One region of the Paenibacillus sp. Z3-2 genome, then DNA from elsewhere that is predicted to be linked to it. Evidence: riboswitches for the same ligand, from Rfam matches in the RefSeq annotation. Region 1 holds a riboswitch; each other region holds the start of a gene.
What was found. A riboswitch is a leader RNA that binds a small molecule or an ion and turns the genes downstream of it on or off. The one in region 1 is predicted to bind S-adenosylmethionine.

Region 1 (6,757 bases):
GTAATGCCACGGTCACGGCGAACCTCAGCCGGCATTGCCGCATGAGACATCATCGCTGGGTAAGACAGGATGCTCTCTACAGCTCCCAAGCTTACAGCCACAATGGGTAACTTCACCTGGTTAAGAACTGCTTTTGCTCGATCCCCTGAACCGACGTCAAACGAAACGACAGCTCCATAACCTGTTGACTGGCGCTCATGTGCCTCGCGGCCCGGATGATCCTGCAACCCCGGATAAAAGACAGCGGCAATATCACTACGCTCATTAAGCCATGCGGCCAGTTTGGCTGTGCTCTGTTCACTGTGAGCCATGCGAGCCCCCAAGGTTTTCATCCCGCGCATCAGAAGCCATGATTCTTGTGCCCCGAGTACCGTTCCGAGTCCATTTTGTAACTGTTTCAGCTGTACGCCAAGTGATTCCGTGCGAGCAACGGCTAACCCTGCCAATACATCACTGTGACCCCCGAGAAACTTGGTAGCACTATGTACGACGATATCCACACCAAGCTCAATTGGACGCTGATAGTACGGTGTCATAAAGGTGTTATCCAGAATCGTAATCAGGTCATGTTCCTTCGACCAGTCAGTTACGGCAGCGATATCCGTAATTCGCAGGGTCGGGTTAGACGGTGTTTCCATATAAACTGCCTTGGTGTTCGGTTTGAGCGCCGCTTTTACTTCATCTATATTGGTCATATCTACAAAGGTCGTCTCGATCTGCATACGACTCAATATGGAAGTAAGCAAACGATACGTACCTCCATATACGTCTTCCGTTACAATCATGTGATCCCCTGCCGAGAACATCATGAACACGCTGGAGATCGCAGCCATTCCGGATGAATAGGCGAATCCTCGTGCTCCACCTTCCAGCAGTGTGATGTAATCTTCCAATGCCTGACGTGTCGGATTACCCGAGCGACTGTAATCATGTTGAGGCGGATTGAAAATATCAAAATGATGGAATGTGGATGCTTGATAGATCGGCACACTGGAGGCCCCAGTCGTTTTGTCGATCTCGTCGCCGAAATGGAGCAACTTCGTATCAAATTTCAACTCGGAATTCGGCTTGTTGTTGGACTCACTCATGAGTGCACGCCTCCTTCAACTTCCTGTTGTGCAGCTGTCAGCGCATTGCCGAGATCTGCAATCAGATCATCCGAATGTTCAATACCTACGGAGAACCGGAGCAGTCGGTCATCCACACCTACGGCGTCACGAATTTCAAGCGGTATATCCGCATGAGTTTGTACTGCCGGGTAGGTCATGAGTGATTCCACTCCGCCGAGACTTTCGGCAAAGGCAATAAGTTTGATATGACGCAGCAAAGGTTCAACATAACGAGCATCCTTCACTTTGAAAGAGAAGATACCTGTGTTACCGGTGGATTGTTTGTTCTGTATTTCATAACCCGGATGATCTGACAGGCCTGGATGATACACTTCAACCACCGCTGGATGCTCAAGCAAGTATTTGGCAATGGTAAGTGCATTGTGCTGATGACGCTCCATGCGAAGAGCTAGCGTTTTCATGCCTTTCATCAACTGATAAGAGTCACTTGGAGACAATACAGCTCCAATGGAATTATGCAGGAAAGCCATTTCCGCGGATAATGCCTCACCCTTGGTTATAATTAATCCGGCCAGTACATCATTGTGTCCGCCCAGATATTTGGTAGCACTATGAATGATGATATCGGCACCCAGTTCAATCGGACGTTGGAAAAATGGAGTGAGCAACGTGTTGTCAACAATGGTCAACAGGTTGTAACTTTTCGCCCAGGAAGCGACGGCTTCTACATCTGTAATCATCATCAGCGGATTCGTTGGTGTCTCAATGAATACAGCTTTGGTATTCGGCTGACGAACATTCTCCAGTGCTGCAAGATCATTCGTGTCCACATAACTTGCGGTTACGCCAAAACGGGACAAGATGCGTTCAAGCAGACGATAGGTTCCGCCATACAGATCCAGCGATACAATCAGATGATCTCCCTGACCAAACATGGCAAAGATGGTTTGCAGCGCGGCCATGCCTGAGCTACAGGCAAATCCTGCGTCACCGGATTCCAGCGCTGCAGCTGCTTCTTCCAACACTTTGCGGGTTGGATTGGTTGTACGAATATAATCAAATCCCGTGCTTTGTCCAAGCTTCGGGTGGCGAAACGCAGTGGATTGATAGATCGGAAAGTTAATGGCGCCTGTTACCGGTTCATTGATGGACCCAATTTGTGCTAAGCGGCTTTCGATTTTCAACTTGTTGTTGTCTTCCATTGCTGCATCCTCCTGTGGTCTCGATTAGATTTGCGGGCCAATATCGTAAGGTGTTTCCTGATACACATAGTAATTAAGCCAATTAGAGAATAATAAGTTGGCATGAGCGCGCCAAGTAGCTGGTGGCACACGGGAAGGATCGTCATTCGGATAATAATGCCTAGGCAGCGCGATATCCAACCCTTTCGCTACATCCCGGTCATACTCCCACTTTAATGAGAAGGGATCATACTCGGCATGCCCTGTGGCAAAAATCTGTTTGCCATCTTTGGTAGCAACCAGGAAGATACCCGCTTCCTCGGATTCAGCCAAGATCTCTAACTTCTCGTTCTTTTCAATATCTTCACGTCGCACTTCCGTATGACGGGAATGCGGAACATTGAATACTTCATCGAATCCACGCAGCAACGGAACATGGGGTTTGTTGATGGTGTGCGGGAAAACGCCAAAACACTTTTCATCAAGTGCAACCTTGGGTACGTCAAAATGGTGGTATAAACCAGCTTGGGAGGCCCAACATATGTGCAGGGTTGATGTCACATTGGTTTTGGTCCATTCGAAAATCTCCTGGATTTCATTCCAATAGTTCACGTCTTCGAAATCCATCTGCTCCACAGGAGCACCCGTGATAATCATTCCATCAAAGCGGCGGTGCTCAATCTCATCGAACGTTTTATAGAACAAATCCAAATATTCCTGAGACGTATTCTTCGAGGTATGGGATTTGGGATGTACCAGAACGACATCCACCTGAATGGGCGTATTTCCTACCAGACGAAGCAATTGTGTTTCCGTCGTTTCCTTTGTGGGCATCAGGTTTAATATAGCGATACGGAGTGGACGAATATCCTGCTGGTATGCAGAAGTTTCATCCATGACGAAGATATTCTCTCCTTCAAGTACTTCTTTTGCTGGCAGAGTATCAGGTATTTTGATTGGCATGGTAAGTCTAACTCCTCCTTGTGCATTGATAGATGCAGCTACCGCTGGCTTGATGTGTCCACATCAATGCAGTTATAGGCTGCCATGAGTTTGTCTACATATGTTGGATTACAAGTCCATCCAAAGAAAGTTACAGACAACCTCAAGTTCCTTAGCGAAAATCACTGCTGAGAAGTCGGGGCATACGACAAAGACCTTCCTCGGATTTCGAGAAAGGTCATATGTAAATAGATATGCGCCTCTCTCATCTCTCAGTTACAACAGTGCCACTTGGGCACTTGGTCGCTGCAAGAATTAGCACCGTGCGGTATACCGCCGGTTGCCGGGTTTCATCGGGCCAGTCCCTCCACCTACTCTTGATAAGATTTCGCTGTATTTGATTGTAATTTAATATGGTTCACCGTCTACTTTATTACATTAATGCCCTCACGTCAAGTTGCAGTTCAATGTCTGCTTTCCAGATCGGAACCGTTCATCATTCGTTGTCATACACTGCCTCAGAGCGCGAAATAGACACATTTTTGCGCTTGAAAGCACCTTGTACCAGCGGTATACTAAACAAGGTGTTATAAACCCTTATGTGAGAGGTGACATATTAAATGGATGGCGACCCGAGGCCTGACTGGCAGCCGAATTCCGACAAACTGCATAGAGAATTGACATCAGCATGCCGGCAGCGGGACGTAACTTCCGTTTGATTATAAAGTGAACGCAGCCCTGATCTCCAGGCTCCGCTGCCGACCGGCTGATTTGTTCTTTTTGCGCCCATAATGATAATATCCGCCAGGTTGGCGGGTGCAGAAGGAGTAGATTAACGATGAAAATCCGGTTGGTTAACAACGGTGTATTTATTCCGGTGGACGACATTCAGCAGGCGCTGACTCCACCAGCGGAAGGATTTTACTGGATTGATGCGGATGTAGACGATTTGGCGGTACTTCAACCGCTCTTCTTAATGCATGATCTGGCTGTGGAAGACTGTCTCAGTGACGAAGAACAACGTCCGAAAATTGAGATATATGAGAACCATTATTTTATTGTGATTAATAGCATTCGTTTTGATGATGAAGAGATATTTCTACGTGCGGTCAACCTGTTCCTCGGCAGACATTTCATTATAAGTGTTACGAAACAGAAGGTCAGCGAATTGCGCACATTGAAACCCATCCTGTGGGAACAGGAAATCAGTACACCCGATCGTCTGCTGTACCTGCTGGTTGACTTGATTGTTGATAATTATTTCACCGTAGGTGACCGAATTGAAGCTCGGATCGAGAAGCTTGAGGAAGATATTCTGATGCACACCAAAAAGTCTCATCTGAATGAAATCATCGGGCTACGCAGTGAGATTCTGTGGCTGAAAAAAGTGCTCGGACCTCAGAAAGAGGTCATTAACACCCTTAACAAAAAAGATCTGCGTCTCATTGATGATCAACTTCAAAAATATTTCAGTGACATCTATGAGAATGCCGTAAAAATATCTGAAACCTTTGAAACCTACCGCGACCTGATGGGTAACTTGCGAGAAGCCTATCAATCCAGTATTGCGAACCGGGCGAATGAGATCATGCGTGTGTTTACCGCCATTACTACGGTCTTCATGCCGCTGACGGTCATTACCGGTATATACGGCATGAACTTTACGAATATGCCAGAACTTAACTGGAAATACAGCTATTTTGTTGTGATTGGCCTGATGGTAACGCTGGGCCTGAGCATGTTCTTTATTTTCCGCAAAAAAGACTGGGTATGAACTCGTATGAAATAACGAAGACGAAGCGCTCCTCCGGGAGAAACGCCTCGTCTTTTTTCATTTCCGATCATTAACCAACATGCTGCTCTGTCTCTGCGTGCCGACGAAAGCGGATTCGAATCATGCGCAGTCTTTCATAGACCTGCTCCAGACTTCCTCCGTCGGGCTTCTCTCCTCCATACACCTTATGTAATACCGGCTTCAAGAACGTATCTCCCAGCTCCTCATATGCACTCCATACGGCCTCTTGTTCGTTCTCTGGCATAACTGCCAGCTCCACATCCAGAAGACAATCGGTGTCATAACCTTCGAGATCCAGTGTCTCCAACAGCTCAATCAATTCGCGTCGAGATAATCCGGATCGATTAACAATCTCTTCTAACGTATGCCCGTCCTTCATGCCCTCAAGCACCTGCTTACGCGTGGTGAACCTATCGAGTTCCTGCTTGTACTTCTGCTCTCTCTGCTTGTATAACCAGCTTTCATATTCTTCTTCCTTCAGAGCTGTGTATACCCAATCCAGCGGGAACGTTGTTGAACGCTCCAATCCATTCGTAATCTCCATCCACTCCGTACCATACTCGGTCGCTTTGCTCTCCCCTACGCCAGGCAGTTGCATGAGTTCATCCATCGATTGCGGAACAAAGGCACTGATCAAACGCAGCAGACGGTTCGTTGCAATAAAATAGGGTGCCTTCCGGTCAGATACAGCTCTCTTCCTGCGCCACGTGCACAGATCCGTATATAACTGCTCATTGCCGTATAGTTCACTGTAGCAATGGAGTCGCTGACCACCATAACTGCGTGATTTCAGATCATCATTCTCGTGAAATAAACCCTGCAGCTGCGGTCGGTATCCTTCGCTCATCTGTATGGCAAGCTGATGACGGTAGATATGAAGCAGCTCCTCCCAGGAAGTTCCTTCGAACCAGATGCTGTCCTCTCGCTCACCTTCCTCGTAGCGGCTCCATCCCAGTTGCCAGCTATCTTCCTCTTCCCCAATCCATAACTGCGCATACTCTGCGTTCTGATCTGACATTCTGGACAATCTGTTCATAAAAATAACTTCCATTTTCGTTCCCTCCCTTAGAATATTCAGCTTATACGAGTTAGATCTGCTACCTACAGGCAGCACAAAAAACACCTCTCCTGCAAAATCCATGCAAGAGAGGTGCTTCCTCATTAACCGTACTATGCTGTTGCCCATATCATACCACAATGGTAAATTTCGTCAATCCCTTATTGATCTAGATATTCAATGCCAACTTGGCAAGCGCCAGCGAACCACACAGCCCTGCATTGTCACCAAGTCCTGGTGAAACAACATACTGGTCAATGTCAGATTGAATTGCTGGATGCTGAACGTATCCAGCAAGCAACTCCTGCAGTTTGCTACGAACCATCGGGAACAGATGCTCCTGCTTCATTACTCCGCCACCCATTACGATTTTCTGCGGAGAGAGAATCAGAACATAATTCATCAGTGCATGTGCCAGGTAATGTGCTTCGATCTCCCATGCTTTATGATCTGCGGGCAGTTCATAAGCCGGTTGCTCCCAACGTTTGTTGATGGCCGGGCCAGCTGCAAGACCTTCGAGGCAGTCCCCATGATACGGACAGAAACCCTCGTATGTATCCTCCGGATGTCTGCGCACAATGATGTGTCCCATCTCTGGATGTGACAATCCATGGACCATTTTACCGCCAACCACAGCGCCTGCACCAATGCCTGTGCCCACAGTGATATACAGACAACTCTCAAGACCTTGTGCAGCGCCCCAGGTTGCTTC
Region 2 (6,757 bases), 3.1 Mb from region 1:
TTAGTTGTGAAATAAGTGTCAAAGTACCGAAACAAGCGGAGAATATTCTTCGCCATCTTAAACCAACAGCGGGTGAGAAAAATTGAAGCACTTAACTTTGTTTAAATGGTTAACCGTATTAACCTGTCTTGTCATGTTTCTGGCCACATTTGGTGGAGGCATCGTAACCAAAACGGAATCGGGCCTTGGCTGCGGAACGGAATGGCCTTTATGTAACGGAAAACTCGTTCCCGCACATACTGTGGCTTCACTTATTGAATATTCCCACCGCGCTGTAAGCGCACTGGCTGGACTGTTGTCCATTGCCTCGTTTGTTGCTTTTCTGCGGTTCGGCAAGTCACGCCGTGACCTGCAATTGTTTTCTTTCTTAACCCTGATATTTGTTATTGTCCAAGGAATCATGGGGGCTTTTGCCGTCGTTTTCTCCCAATCTTCAGCAGTTATGGCACTTCATTTCGGCTTTGCGCTGATTGCCTTTGCCAGTTCGCTTATGATGGCATTGGGCATAAGGCAGGAAGCAAAAGATGGTGGATTGGAGCGTCTGAATAAATATCCTCGGGTCAGTAAAAAATTCAGAAATCTGGTCTGGTTCTCCACGATCTATACGTATCTCGTGGTATACACAGGCGCATTTGTGAGTCACACGGATTCTGCCGGTGGTTGTTCCGGATTTCCGCTCTGTAACGGGCAGATTATTCCTGAGCTTTCAGGCGGGGTAGCGGTTGCTTTTGCTCACCGTGCAGCAGCTGCGTCTTTAGTGATTGTTATTGCAATTCTGGGTCACTTCGCGTATCGTAATCATCCGGATAACAAGGAAATGCGTACTCTTGGCGTTGTATCTGTTGTTTTGATTCTGATGCAAGTGGTCATCGGTATTTTCATGATGGTGACGATGAGCCGTCCGGAAGTATACATGTTCGTAGCTCTTGCCCATATGCTGGACATCGCCATACTGTTCGGGATCTTAACGTATATGAGTTTCCTGGTGTACAAGCTGCATCGCCCGGTTAATCGTTTCTAGATCCATTTCTTGGTCTTTGGGCTCAATATTGAAAGTCCACCATCCAGTGATGTACATCATTGGACAGGTGGACTTTGTTTGATGTCAGGGGGATCAGGGCAACCTATGGCATGCAGCGTTTACATGTTTACTCGGAATGATTATGTTTATATGATGAACCTTTATGGATCAGCAGAGTGGAAAGAGGAGGTTATATATGCTGCGAACGTTGCTGGGAGAAAAGCCACGTGTAAACGAAGGTTTGCTGAAAGAAGCAATGGAGTCCATGGCGCATACACTTGAGCTGTTTCAGCGACAAATGCATGTGGACCATGATCCTACTCACGACTATCGGAAACTGTATGTGTGGACCCAGGGGCTTATCTCTTCCCTGGATGAACTGGAGCAAAGCTGCTTCGCTGCTGCTCATTTTCGACAAAAGGTCGTTGCAGGTTCGACGGACGATATGACGCTAGCCGAGAAAGCTGAGTATGCTCGGTATGTTTATTTTTACAAAGATGGCTTCATTCGCTGCTTTGCCATTCTGGATAAAGTCGGCACCGTATTGAATGAGATATTCCAGCTGAATACTTCAAATACAAAAGCGCATTTTTCTTATTTTACCGTGTTAAGACAGTTCGACTTTGCGAGGGAGCATCATGATCTTGCCCTGCGATTGATTCAGATCAAGGACTCTTATCGTGAGCCGATGAGCAAGCTGCGCAAACGACGTAATATGGAAATTCACTACATGAACTCCGAAATGCACGATGATCTGTGGCAGTTACATCAGACGTTGCAAGGTAAAGTGAAATTGGAGGATCTGAATCAACATGTGCAGGAAATGCGTCAGGGCGTGGATATGGTCTGTGAAACGTTAACAGCCTCTTATAGCTATATCAATAAAATATGGCTAAGAAATAATTGCCTTTGACAAATCGGAATACTTGGAATATACTGAGTTTCAATCGATGTTACACGGATATAACTGATATTTCAGAAGTTAGAAGTTACGTTCACATTATAATGCATAAACTACATGAACTTATAGAATCCTACAACATACAACAGCATATTTCTTATCGAGAGCGGCGGAGGGACAGGCCCGATGAAGCCCGGCAACCGATTTGTAACGACATGACACATGTGTCATTCGTTATAGATGTTAGGTGCTAATTCCTACAAAATGGTGCAAGACACGATTTTGGCAGATGAGAAGGTATATTCTTTCACGTAAAGAGCCCTCTTTGTATCTGCAAAGGGCTCTTTTTTTGTATGTATAGGGGAGTTTTCCTTTAGATCGGGTAAAGATACATGTAGGTGGTTGGAAAGGGGCAAGTGCGATTGATTGAATTAAAAGGTTTAACGAAAACGTACGGCAAAGGGGCAAAATCTACAACGGCACTATCCGAGCTGAATTTGAGCATCCAAAAGGGTGAAATCTACGGAGTGATCGGCCATTCTGGAGCGGGAAAAAGTACACTGATCCGTTGCATTAATTTGTTGGAGCGCCCTACGGAGGGTGAAGTATGGGTAGACGGGATCAACCTGACTGAACTGAACAAAACCGAATTGCAGCAACAGAGACGCAAGATCGGGATGATTTTTCAACACTTTAATCTGTTATCCTCGGCAACGGTGTATGATAATGTAGCTTTTCCGTTAAAGCTTGTGAATACGCCCAAGGAAGCAATTGATCGCAAAGTGAAGGAAATGCTCGCTCTGGTTGGTCTGGAGCACCATAGCAGCAAATATCCGGCTCAATTATCGGGTGGACAGAAACAGCGTGTAGGGATTGCAAGAGCACTCGCCAGTGATCCGAATGTACTCCTATGTGATGAGGCCACCTCGGCACTTGATCCGCAGACGACAAATTCGATTCTAAAGTTATTGCTCGACATTAATGAAAAGTACAACCTGACGATTGTGCTGATTACACATGAGATGCACGTCATCCAGAATATCTGTGACAAGGTGGCTGTCATTCATCAAGGCGGCATAGTGGAACAGGGACCTGTAACCGAAGTATTCCTGAAGCCGCAGCATGCCATTACGCGGGACTTTATGATGCGTGATCATGAAGTTGGACTTGCCCTTGAAGAGACTGCTTTGGCGAATGCAGGCTTGAAATTACAGGCAGGTGCTGCTTCCAAACTTGTGAAGATATCCTTTCTGGGTAACAAAACGTATGAAGCGATTTTGTCCAGAACGGTACGTAAAACGGGAGTGGATTTTGCGATCCTGCAGGGTACGATCTCTACGATCAAACAGGTTCCTTATGGGCAGCTGACCGTTCGGTTCGAAGGCGATACCCATGCGATTGACCGGACGATATCAGAATTAACCGCAGAGGGACTTGATGTGGAGGTGCTACGTTAACATGGATTTTTCTACAGTTCGCTGGGAAGAGGTTGGTAAAGCTTCCATTGAGACACTGCAAATTTTGGGTGTATCAGGCTTGTTTACCGTAATCTTTGGTTTACCACTCGGGGTGCTGCTGTTCATGACAGCCCGATCTGCTTCAACCAAATCACGGGTGGTATACATTATACTGTCCCTGATTGTTAATATTTTGCGATCGATCCCATTTATTATATTGATTGTCGCTCTTATTCCATTCACTCGTTCACTCGTCGGTACAGCTACAGGGGTGCTTGGTGTTATCCCACCTTTAGTTATTTCAGCAGCTCCTTACTTCGCTCGACTGGTAGAGACAACAATGCGTGAAGTGGATCGTGGTGTCATTGAAGCAGCACAGGCGATGGGTGCATCGACCGGACAGATTGTAAGACGGGTACTGTTGCCTGAGGCACTTCCTGGTCTGCTTGCTGGAATAACCATCACTATCGTTACGCTTGTCTCGTATACGGCGATGGCGGGTATGGTTGGTGGTGGAGGCCTGGGAACGCTGGCAATTAACTATGGGTATTATCGGTATCAAAATGAAATTATGATCATATCCGTAGTGTCGATGATTATTCTAGTGCAAATTCTCCAGATGGCTGGAGATCGCTTGGTTACATTTTTCACCAGGAAATAACACATAGATAACATGATGGATATGCATTCTTGCGGACGCCACATGAAAAAAATGATTAGAGAAGGGGTTTTACACATGAAAAAATGGTCTTTTGCTCTACTTAGTCTTATGCTGATTGCGGTTCTTGCCGCGTGCGGAAACAACAAGGACGCCGACAGCGGCGCAGACAATGAAGGAGGAGCTCCGCGTACAGTAGAATTGAAAGTGGGAGCTTCACCTACACCACACGCAGAGATTCTGGAAAGCATCAAGCCTGAGCTGGAAGCACAAGGTATTCGTTTACAAGTGGTTACGTTTAATGATTATGTTCAACCCAACCAGCAACTGGCTGACGAAAAGTTGGATGCAAACTTCTTCCAGCATCAGCCGTACCTGGACACCGAGAATAAAGAACGTGGTTTCAACCTCGTTACTGTAACTCCTGTTCATGTTGAACCTTTTGGTGGATACTCCAAAATGATTAAGTCTTTGGATGAATTGGCAGATGGCGCAAAAGTAGCAATTCCGAATGATCCATCCAATGGTGGACGTGCACTGTTGTTGCTTGCGAAGGAAGGCGTCATTACCCTGAAAGACAACACAAATATTACATCGACGATTCAGGATATTACAGCAAATCCAAAAAACTTGGATATTATCGAGCTGGATGCAGCCATGATGCCTCGTCAATTGGATGAAGCGGATCTGGTATTTATCAACGCTAACTATGCATTGGAAGCCAATCTTAACCCTGAAAAAGATGCTTTGCTTATTGAAGATCTGCAAGGTAACCCCTATGCAAACATCCTCGTTTCCCGTGAGGATAATAAAGATGCAGATGCAATCCAAAAACTGGCTGCTGCACTGCACTCCGAAGAAGTTAAAACATTTATCAAAGAACGTTACCAAGGTGCAGTTGAACCTGCAACTGAATAATATTACGGAATGTATGAAATGAAATATGTGAAGCTTGTGAGCAAAAGCCGTAAGTCTCTCTAGAAGAGACTTACGGCTTTTTATGTTTCATCATCTGTGATGACGTAGGAAATCAATAGGGATCTCGATTTGTAGTGTGAGAAATAATATCGATCTTCTGTTTTTCATGTTCATGTAGAGATCCTTTCAAGTTATATCATCGACAGTACCATAGGTGTTTGATTTCAATCAAGATATATTTGGGATTTCAGGTGGATACTTCCTAAGAGAGATGCGAGTTGTAGGGGGAGGATAAATCTTTTATACTGGATAAGTGACTGCTCTTTGAAGAGGGGGATGAACGTGAAGGGAAAGATTGCCCTCATAACGGGAAGTGCCAAAGGTCTTGGTAAAATGACGGCCCTCAGTCTGGCAGATCAGGGGTGTCATATTGCCCTTAACTATGTACACAGCAGAACAGAAGCTGAGGCTTTAAGGGCTCAGATTACAGCCAAGGGTGTGAGGTGCATTGCCATCCAGGCGGATATATCCAAGGTGGAAGATATTGCTTCATTGGTTGAAAAGGTGGAAGACAAGCTGGGCAGCATTGATATTCTGGTGAATAACGCGGGTCCATTTGTTCGTGAACGTCGATTATTTGCGGACTATTCCGAAGATGAGGTCCAGATGCTTGTACAGGGCAACCTGTTAGGACCCATGTTGCTGGATCAACGTGTGTTGCCGGAGATGAGACGCAAGCAGTGGGGTCGCATCATCCATTTTGGCTTCAGTCATGCTGGAGAAGCGAGATCCTGGCCTCATCGTGCAGTGTATGCGGCTGCCAAGGTAGGTCTGGTATCTTTTACGAAGACACTCGCGGTTGAAGAAGCCCCGTATGGAATTACGGTTAACATGGTATGTCCAGGTGACATTCGTGGGGCGAACAAAGAGAAAACGATTGATGAGATGGCAGGCATAACCGACGTAGAGACGCCAAGAGGGCGTCCTGGCAGTGGTGAAGATATTGCGCGAGTCATTACGTATCTGTGTCTGAATCATTCTGATTTTATAACAGGCAACATTATGGATGTATCTGGAGGACTCGATCCGATTCGTCCGACCATACAGCGCGAGGATGCTTAAGGTGAGTTGGAGGAATGTACGTCGAAACTGGTCAAGGTGACAGTGAAATGAAACTCTCTGCATCTGCACACAAAAAAAGAGCCCTCCGCTTCATGCGAAGCGAAAGGCTCTTGAGGTTTATTTCGTGAAGGATTGATTAGAATACTTGTACGACTTCTTGTACACCCTCAACTTCTTCGAGAAGGGCGCGTTCAATCCCGGCTTTTAAGGTAATGGTGGAGCTTGGGCAACTGCCGCAGGCACCGACCAGTTTCAGCTTAATGATGCCGTCCTCCACGTCGACCAGTTCCACGTCACCGCCATCGCGTTGCAGGAACGGACGAAGTTTGTCAAGCACATCAGATACCTCATCGTACATGGTGCTTTGTGCGTTTTCGCTCATTTTTTTCAACTCCTTTCCTTACTATATTATATTACAAATGGCCATAAATTAAAATGGTCAAACAAAGCAGGTGAACCTACATGAGACCGATTATTGAATTTTGTGCCAATAATATGCATTTTGGCACAGATGAAGTCATGGATCAACTGGAAGAAAATCCAGACTTTGATGTGATTGAATACGGCTGCCTCACCAACTGCGGCCAATGTTCTATGACTCCATTTGCACTGGTGAATGGCGAAGTTGTCATCACGGACAAAGTGGAAGATCTATATAACGCCATTTTGGCCAAAATTGC
Region 3 (6,757 bases), 2.8 Mb from region 1:
AGATACGAAAGGGCTTTTCCATGTAGGTCTGGCTTGGCTGGGTATATCCTTCAGCTCCGCCACTTCTTCGCAAGTTCGCCAATCTGATGTGGCGTAGTACGGCAACAGCCGCCAATGATTTTTGCACCCGCAGCAACCCATGCCTCCGAAGCATCACTCATACTGCCACATGTACCCTGTCCACTCCACGTCTTCGTTGCTGCATCGTATACTTCTCCCGAGTTCGGATACACAATAACAGGTTTGTCGCTGGCACGGCTAAGAATACTTACGGCTTCTGTCACCACTTCCATGGGAGCACAGTTCAGGCCAATCGCCGCAATCTGTGGCTCGGAACCAAACGTCTGTGCACATAACTCAAGCGCTGTGCCCTCGCTGATGCTTGTCCCGTCTTTTAAAGAAAAAGATAACCAGGCATATGCATGAGGAAACTCCTTCAGCAAATCAACCAGCACCTGTGCTTCCTGCAAGGATGGAATGGTCTCCAATGCCAGAATATCAGCACCCGCTTCAAGCAACGCCGCTATACGCGGACGATGGAATTCAGCCAAGGTCTCATCTGTGACGCCGTAATGACCAATGTACTCCGATCCATCAGCAAGGTATGCACCGTAGGGTCCAACGGATGCGGCAACGAGCGGTCGCGGCCGAACCAGGGCACATTTCTCTGGGACAACAGGCGTTTGTTGTTGCGTATCCAACAAGGAAGAATTGCCCTCCGGTTTAACTTCCGTGTTCTCAACTATACTGTCCTGCACTTCTGCCCATACGTCATCTCTCGCTTGTGCAGCCAGTTTCACCGTCTTGCGGATCAGGTCCAACGCTGCCTGCTCTCCGATTCCTCTCTTGCTGAAGCCATCCACTGTCGCTTGATAACTGGATGTAATCGCGCAGTCGGCTCCTGCTCGAAAATAATCCGCATGAACCTGAACGATAACATCCGGATTCTCAATTAATACACGAGCAGACCAGAGCGGATCGTCCAGATCACATCCATGCTGTTCAAGTTCGGTCGCCAGCGCTCCGTCCAGAATCATGACCGGATGTTCACGCAGGATCTCTTCTATGGGGTTATTCTGTTGTGCTAGCGTCATGTACTTGTCCTCTTTTCTTATTCACACGTTCTGTCAGATAATAGGCTGCGTAACACACTGCGATAAATGGAATCCCACAATACAGCGCAATCCGCTGTGTCGGGTCAAAGGCAATACCTATGCATGAAGCCAGGCATAATATAAATGAAATAATCGGTACCGCCGGGTATAGCGGTGTGCGGTACACCAGATCTTTGACCGCGTGGCCTTCCCGGATATATTGTCTGCGGAACATGTATTGGGAAGCGCTGATGCTCATCCATACCGCAACAACAGCCAGACCCGAAATAGAAACCAGTGTAATATACACGGTACCTGGCGCAATGATGCTGGACAGCAAGGCCAGCGCACCACCAACCATACTGATCAGGAGTGCATTCAATGGCACACCGCGTTTGGTCAATTTGGCAAACCATGGAGAGATCGTTCGTTTATCAGCCAGAGACCAGAGCATCCGTGACGAAGCATACAGGCCTGAATTGGCTGCAGAGAGAATCGCCGTCAGAATAACAAAGTTCATAATGTCTGCTGCATACGGCACACCCACTCGTTCCATTACTGCTACAAATGGACTTTGCAGTACACTGGCATCCGACATAGGTAGCAAGGCAGACAAGATAACAATCGTTCCGATGAAGAAAATAACCAAACGCCAGAGCGTCGTATGAATGGCTTTGGGTATCGTCTTCTCCGGGTTCTCGGTCTCCCCGGCAGCAATGCCGATTAACTCGGTGCCCGAGAATGCAAAGTTTACAGCAAGCATGGTCATCAATATCGCTGTAGCCCCATGGGGAAACCACCCGGATGCGGTAATATTCGATAAAAACGGAGCCGGTTCAGCATCCGCCATCGGAATGAACCCGAACATGGCTGCGCCACCGATAATTATAAAGACTACGATCGTCACTACTTTCACAGATGAGAACCAGAACTCGGATTCCGCGAATAATTTTACTGTTAATGCATTGAACAGAAAAATCATCAACGCAAAAATGGCACTCCATATCCATACGTTGACCGATGGGAACCAGCGCTGCATCAGCAGTCCGGCGGCTGTGAATTCGGAACCCAGTGCAACGGTCCAGGTTAACCAGTACAACCAGGCCACCGTGTAGCCTGTTGCTGGTCCGATATATTTGGCAGCATAGCTATGAAATGCCCCCGTCTCTGGCATATGAACAGACAGTTCACCGAGACAGAGCATAACCAGATATACGACGATCGCCCCGATCAGATAGGACAGAATGGTTCCCAGGGGTCCCGCCTGTTGAATCGTGTAACCCGAGCTTAGGAATAATCCTGTTCCAATCACTCCACCGAGAGAGAGCATGATCACATGCCGTGCCTGCATTTTCCGCTGAAAATGTCCTTTGTCGTTGTTGTTATCCATACCTGTTGCTCCCTACTTCTTCATCCAGAAAAACAAAAAAGACCCACTCTTCCTAAAGAGTGCGCCGTTACTGACAAATAAAAACAAACGCTCCTATCTATCAGGCTTTCACCCGCTGGAATTAGCACAGTATCCTTCAGATCTGTTGCTGAGGCTTCTAAGGGCCAGTCCCTCCACCTCTCTGGATAAGAAAATGATTTTTTATAAATATAGCGATCTATCATGAATGTGTCAACATTTTAATACTAATTGGCCACCCTCCTCGCTATTCGGTAGAAGATCCGAGATTGGTGATAGTGGTCTTCACATCGTACGTAATTGGTACGGTACTAAAAATGTTATCCCAATCATCTTTGACTTTCTTCCATGTTTTAGGTTCTTTAATACGCAAGCTGTCCCGAAAATCCGCAACATCCACTTTGTAGGTATGCTGAAGTTTGTATAACACTTGACGGATCTGTTGTTCCGCCAATTCAGAAAATTCTTTTTCCAGTTCCCTGAGATAGGCCCCCTTTTCCTCTTCTTCGGGAGCACGCCAATCTTCCATCAACCAGCCTTCGGAATCGACTTTCACGTGGAATGAAATATCATTGCCAACCACCTTGGGAATCACTTTTGTTTTCTTCTTCTTCATTTCATATACAACGGTGAAACCCTCTTTGTTGTATGTTTTCAATACGCCTCCCTTTTCTTTAGGTCTGATCCACGATAGCCCTTCCAGATCGGTTTGGCTGAGTTCCCCGAGGAATTTGGTCGTTTTTCCATCAAAGATACTGCCACCAGAGAACTTATCCTCTCCATTGCTCAGTACATTTTGAAGTAAAAAGCTAGAACCGGATTGCATTTGGGCATCTAATTTGGAGAGCAAAACGGGGTCCAGGATTTTGTTGGACAAGTATGAATTGTCGGTAATGCTTGTGAGATAAAATGCTGGAATTTGAGAAGGGTCCTCCGAAGTGAGCACATCCAGGGCACGATGATGACTAATCAGAACGAGACAGTTTGGACGAATATCGTTATCCCGAAGTACAAAATCCAGCAGTTGGTCCAGACCATACTTTTTGGCTATATCCTTGGAGATGACGATGACCTTCAGATGATGTCCGATGAGCGGACGATCTCGTCTTAATGCAAACTGACGAAAGATTTGCAGCAAGGAATCTCCGGTCAGCTGTTCATTGGAATATGAAGTCTTACCAGAACCAGGTGATCCGGACTGTTCGCCTTTTTTGCTGCTGGAGCTGCCCGGAGCAATCTGTACCGTAGCAGTTATATTGTTTTGCTTGGAATACGTTCCTCCCTGAGCGGCGATATTCTTCTCAAATTCCGTTTCTTTTCCGACATCGATCCCGAGACCAACATAGACACTTAGATCCTCTACCTCCCGACTGCTCCAGCATCCGGATATCAACAAAAGAACACACAACACAAAGGCTATACGTAAAAGCATACGGAAACGAATCATGCATGTTTGCCTCCTTTTTTACGAACCAGACTTAGTATCAGCAGCAACAGGGGTAAAATGGCAAATAGAAGTACGGATGAATTGCCCAGCATATCACCCAGTGCAAACGTTTCATCCACGGTTTTGGGCATCAATGCCGTCAGATAAATTAACGGCAGAAGAGCATACATAATGACCTTGATCTTCTTCGTACGAAATAAGTCGCGAATGCCCACCGAAGCGCAATAGTGTGTGATCGTAAAGCTCGAGAAGATCTGCATTATCCAGATGACCAGTAGCAAGGATTCGAAACGCTCGAAAATCAAACCCTGTATCTCAAAACTTCTCACCAAATCCAACGTTGGCCAAGTCCGCGTCTTAATCCCGTCAAGAGAAAGACTACCTACAACCATCACCACCGTAATTAGGTAAATCATTGTGGATATGAACATGCCCCAGCTCATGGCGGCATTGCTTTTTTTTGGATTTTTCATATAAGCAGTCATAACAAACATGACTTCGTACCCCGTATATGCCAGCAGCGAAGGTTTCAATCCTTTGATAACTGGCATGACTCCCTCTCCGAGTACGGGCCTCAGATTGCCGATTTCAAATAACTGATTACTAAGCAAGATTTCAATCACAAATATAATCAGTGTAATCGGCAAAATGATCTCAAATACGCGCACAATGACAGCAAGTCCGCCAGAGATCAAATAGATGCCAATCCACATAAACACCATCACGATGGCCCATGTTGGTGTGCGCTCAAGCAAATACATGCCTGTCACTTCAGCCATGACCCGAATTTCGAATGCGGCAATCACCATAAAATAGATAATCATGGCGAATCCCAATATGTAAGCAATCCAGCTCCCCGTAATCTCACGGGTGAACTGGAATACTGTTTTCTCCGGAAATCTGCGACACAGGGTAACCAGAATAATTCCGACACCCATAATAATCAGTCCAGACAGAATAATTGACATCCAGACATCCGGGGTTCCGACAGCTTTGCTCGTTGTTCGAGGAAGCGTTAATATCCCAGCGCCAAGCATGTAATTGACAATAACCACAACAGCTTGCCTAGTACTGATCTTTCCTTCGGAGCTATTCACTTTATTTCACCCCAACCACTTTAATTTATTTCATTTTTTCGGTCTTGATCTATCGGATTGGACATCTCGGGACGCTTCCTCATCATATTTAGCGGAGCACGGATAATGAAATCCTTCCAATCCCCAAAATGATAAGGGACAGCCGGTGCAACATAAGAAACGCCGAAGCTCGAGAGTCTCGCCAGATGGGTACATATGAGGAGAAAGAACATAACCACGCCAAACAATCCGAGCACAGCCGCGCTAAACATGGCAGCAAATCGCAGAACTCGCAGCGTTATGCCGGCACTATAGACGGGTATTGTAAAGGAGGATATGGCGGTAACCGCAACAACGATGACCAGGAACTGGCTTATAATTCCTGCCTGTACGGCCGCCTGGCCGATAATAAGACCTCCAACGATACCCATCGCGGGTGCAATCGGCTTAGGTAGACGAATCCCCGCCTCCCTCAGAATCTCAATTGAAAGTTCCATGATCAGTACTTCGATGATTGAAGGAAACGGCACTCCCGTCCGCGTTTCAATAATCGTGAGTACTAGCTTAGTTGGGATAAGTCCCGGATGGAACGAGATAAACGAGATATAGAGCGCAGGAGCTAGCAAGGCCAGCATGGCAGACATGAAGCGCAGTATTCGCAGGAATGTTCCAGGAATCCAGCGTTCATAGTAATCCTCCGGGGATTGGAGCAACATGCTAAAGGTCACCGGTACAATCAGTGCAAATGGTGTTCCATCCAGTAAAATGGCCACTCGTCCTTCCAGCAAAGCACCCATCACTCGGTCCGGTCTTTCCGTATTCAGTACCTGTTGAAAAGGACTCAGCGTACTATCTTCGATGAGCTGTTCGACATACCCAGATTCCAATATGGAATCCATATCCATCGCTTCAATTCTCTTTCCGACTTCCGCCACGAGATTAGGATCAGCAATATCCTGAATATAGGCAACAGCCAATTCTTTCTTGATCCGTGAACCTACCTCAAACTTCTGAATAAAGAGGCTCTGATCACTTCCATATCGACGTAAAATACCTGTGTTATCACTTAGCTGTTCTGTAAAACCAATCCGGGGACCACGGAGCAACCCCTCTGACACCGGTTCATTCACACCACGTGTTTTGATTTTATGAGCTCCAATTAACAGAGCCCCCGGCAATCCATCGACCAACAGTGCAGTTTTGCCAAAAAGCACGCCAACTGCGACCGCTTGGAGGGACTTGGTCTCCTCAACCAGACTGACAGGTAGTAATTGATCTTGCAGGTAGGCCGAGAGTAAATGTGCATTATCCGGATGGAGGAAACCCTCCCGCTTAAGCTCTGGAACGCCTTCCAACATTAACGGTGAAATCAGGTGATCATCGATTAAGTCTTGGTCTACCATGCCTTCGGTATATATGACGGCTGTCCGTGTATTCGTACCCCTAATGGTAAATTCCCGAATATGCACGTCAGCATTTTGACCAAAGCTTTCTCTTACGCTAATCAGATCGGTATTGTACTTGCCGGTTATTTTAATATTGGCATAGTGGCCCGTTTCGGTTCCCTGACCCTGACCCGCTGTAGCAGGAGAAATATCTTTCGAGGATATGGAGGTTTTTTGGGAACGAGAGAAGGTTCCACGCTTAATGGCGGCATTGATCCACCGCATGGTTACTGTAATGCCGATCGGTACGATAAGGACCAAGAATGCCTGAATCCATATGGCCCAAT

Region 2: linked by a shared signal. The riboswitch ahead of M1D71_RS24255 (methionine ABC transporter ATP-binding protein) and the one ahead of metA (homoserine O-acetyltransferase MetA) in region 1 are both predicted to bind S-adenosylmethionine.
Region 3: linked by a shared signal. The riboswitch ahead of mmuP (S-methylmethionine permease) and the one ahead of metA (homoserine O-acetyltransferase MetA) in region 1 are both predicted to bind S-adenosylmethionine.

Annotation. Positions count from the first base shown of each region.
Region 1 covers NZ_CP096397.1:1,876,936-1,883,692, reverse strand. Annotated here, with positions in the region: gene M1D71_RS08430 (trans-sulfuration enzyme family protein) at 1-1,088, opposite strand, end outside; gene M1D71_RS08425 (PLP-dependent transferase) at 1,085-2,272, opposite strand; gene metA (homoserine O-acetyltransferase MetA) at 2,297-3,214, opposite strand; SAM riboswitch class I at 3,456-3,580, opposite strand; gene corA (magnesium/cobalt transporter CorA) at 4,032-4,967, shown strand; gene M1D71_RS08410 (HRDC domain-containing protein) at 5,038-6,039, opposite strand; gene M1D71_RS08405 (ROK family protein) at 6,215-6,757, opposite strand, start outside.
Region 2 covers NZ_CP096397.1:5,415,197-5,421,953, reverse strand. Annotated here, with positions in the region: gene M1D71_RS24265 (COX15/CtaA family protein) at 134-1,021, shown strand; gene M1D71_RS24260 (Cthe_2314 family HEPN domain-containing protein) at 1,218-1,934, shown strand; SAM riboswitch class I at 2,077-2,218, shown strand; gene M1D71_RS24255 (methionine ABC transporter ATP-binding protein) at 2,345-3,379, shown strand; gene M1D71_RS24250 (methionine ABC transporter permease) at 3,381-4,040, shown strand; gene M1D71_RS24245 (MetQ/NlpA family ABC transporter substrate-binding protein) at 4,116-4,955, shown strand; gene M1D71_RS24240 (SDR family oxidoreductase) at 5,298-6,077, shown strand; gene M1D71_RS24235 (NifU family protein) at 6,214-6,459, opposite strand; gene M1D71_RS24230 (YuzB family protein) at 6,540-6,757, shown strand, end outside.
Region 3 covers NZ_CP096397.1:5,698,647-5,705,403, forward strand. Annotated here, with positions in the region: gene mmuM (homocysteine S-methyltransferase) at 51-1,094, opposite strand; gene mmuP (S-methylmethionine permease) at 1,072-2,484, opposite strand; SAM riboswitch class I at 2,575-2,676, opposite strand; gene M1D71_RS25645 (Ger(x)C family spore germination protein) at 2,750-3,949, opposite strand; gene M1D71_RS25650 (GerAB/ArcD/ProY family transporter) at 3,946-5,046, opposite strand; gene M1D71_RS25655 (spore germination protein) at 5,067-6,757, opposite strand, start outside.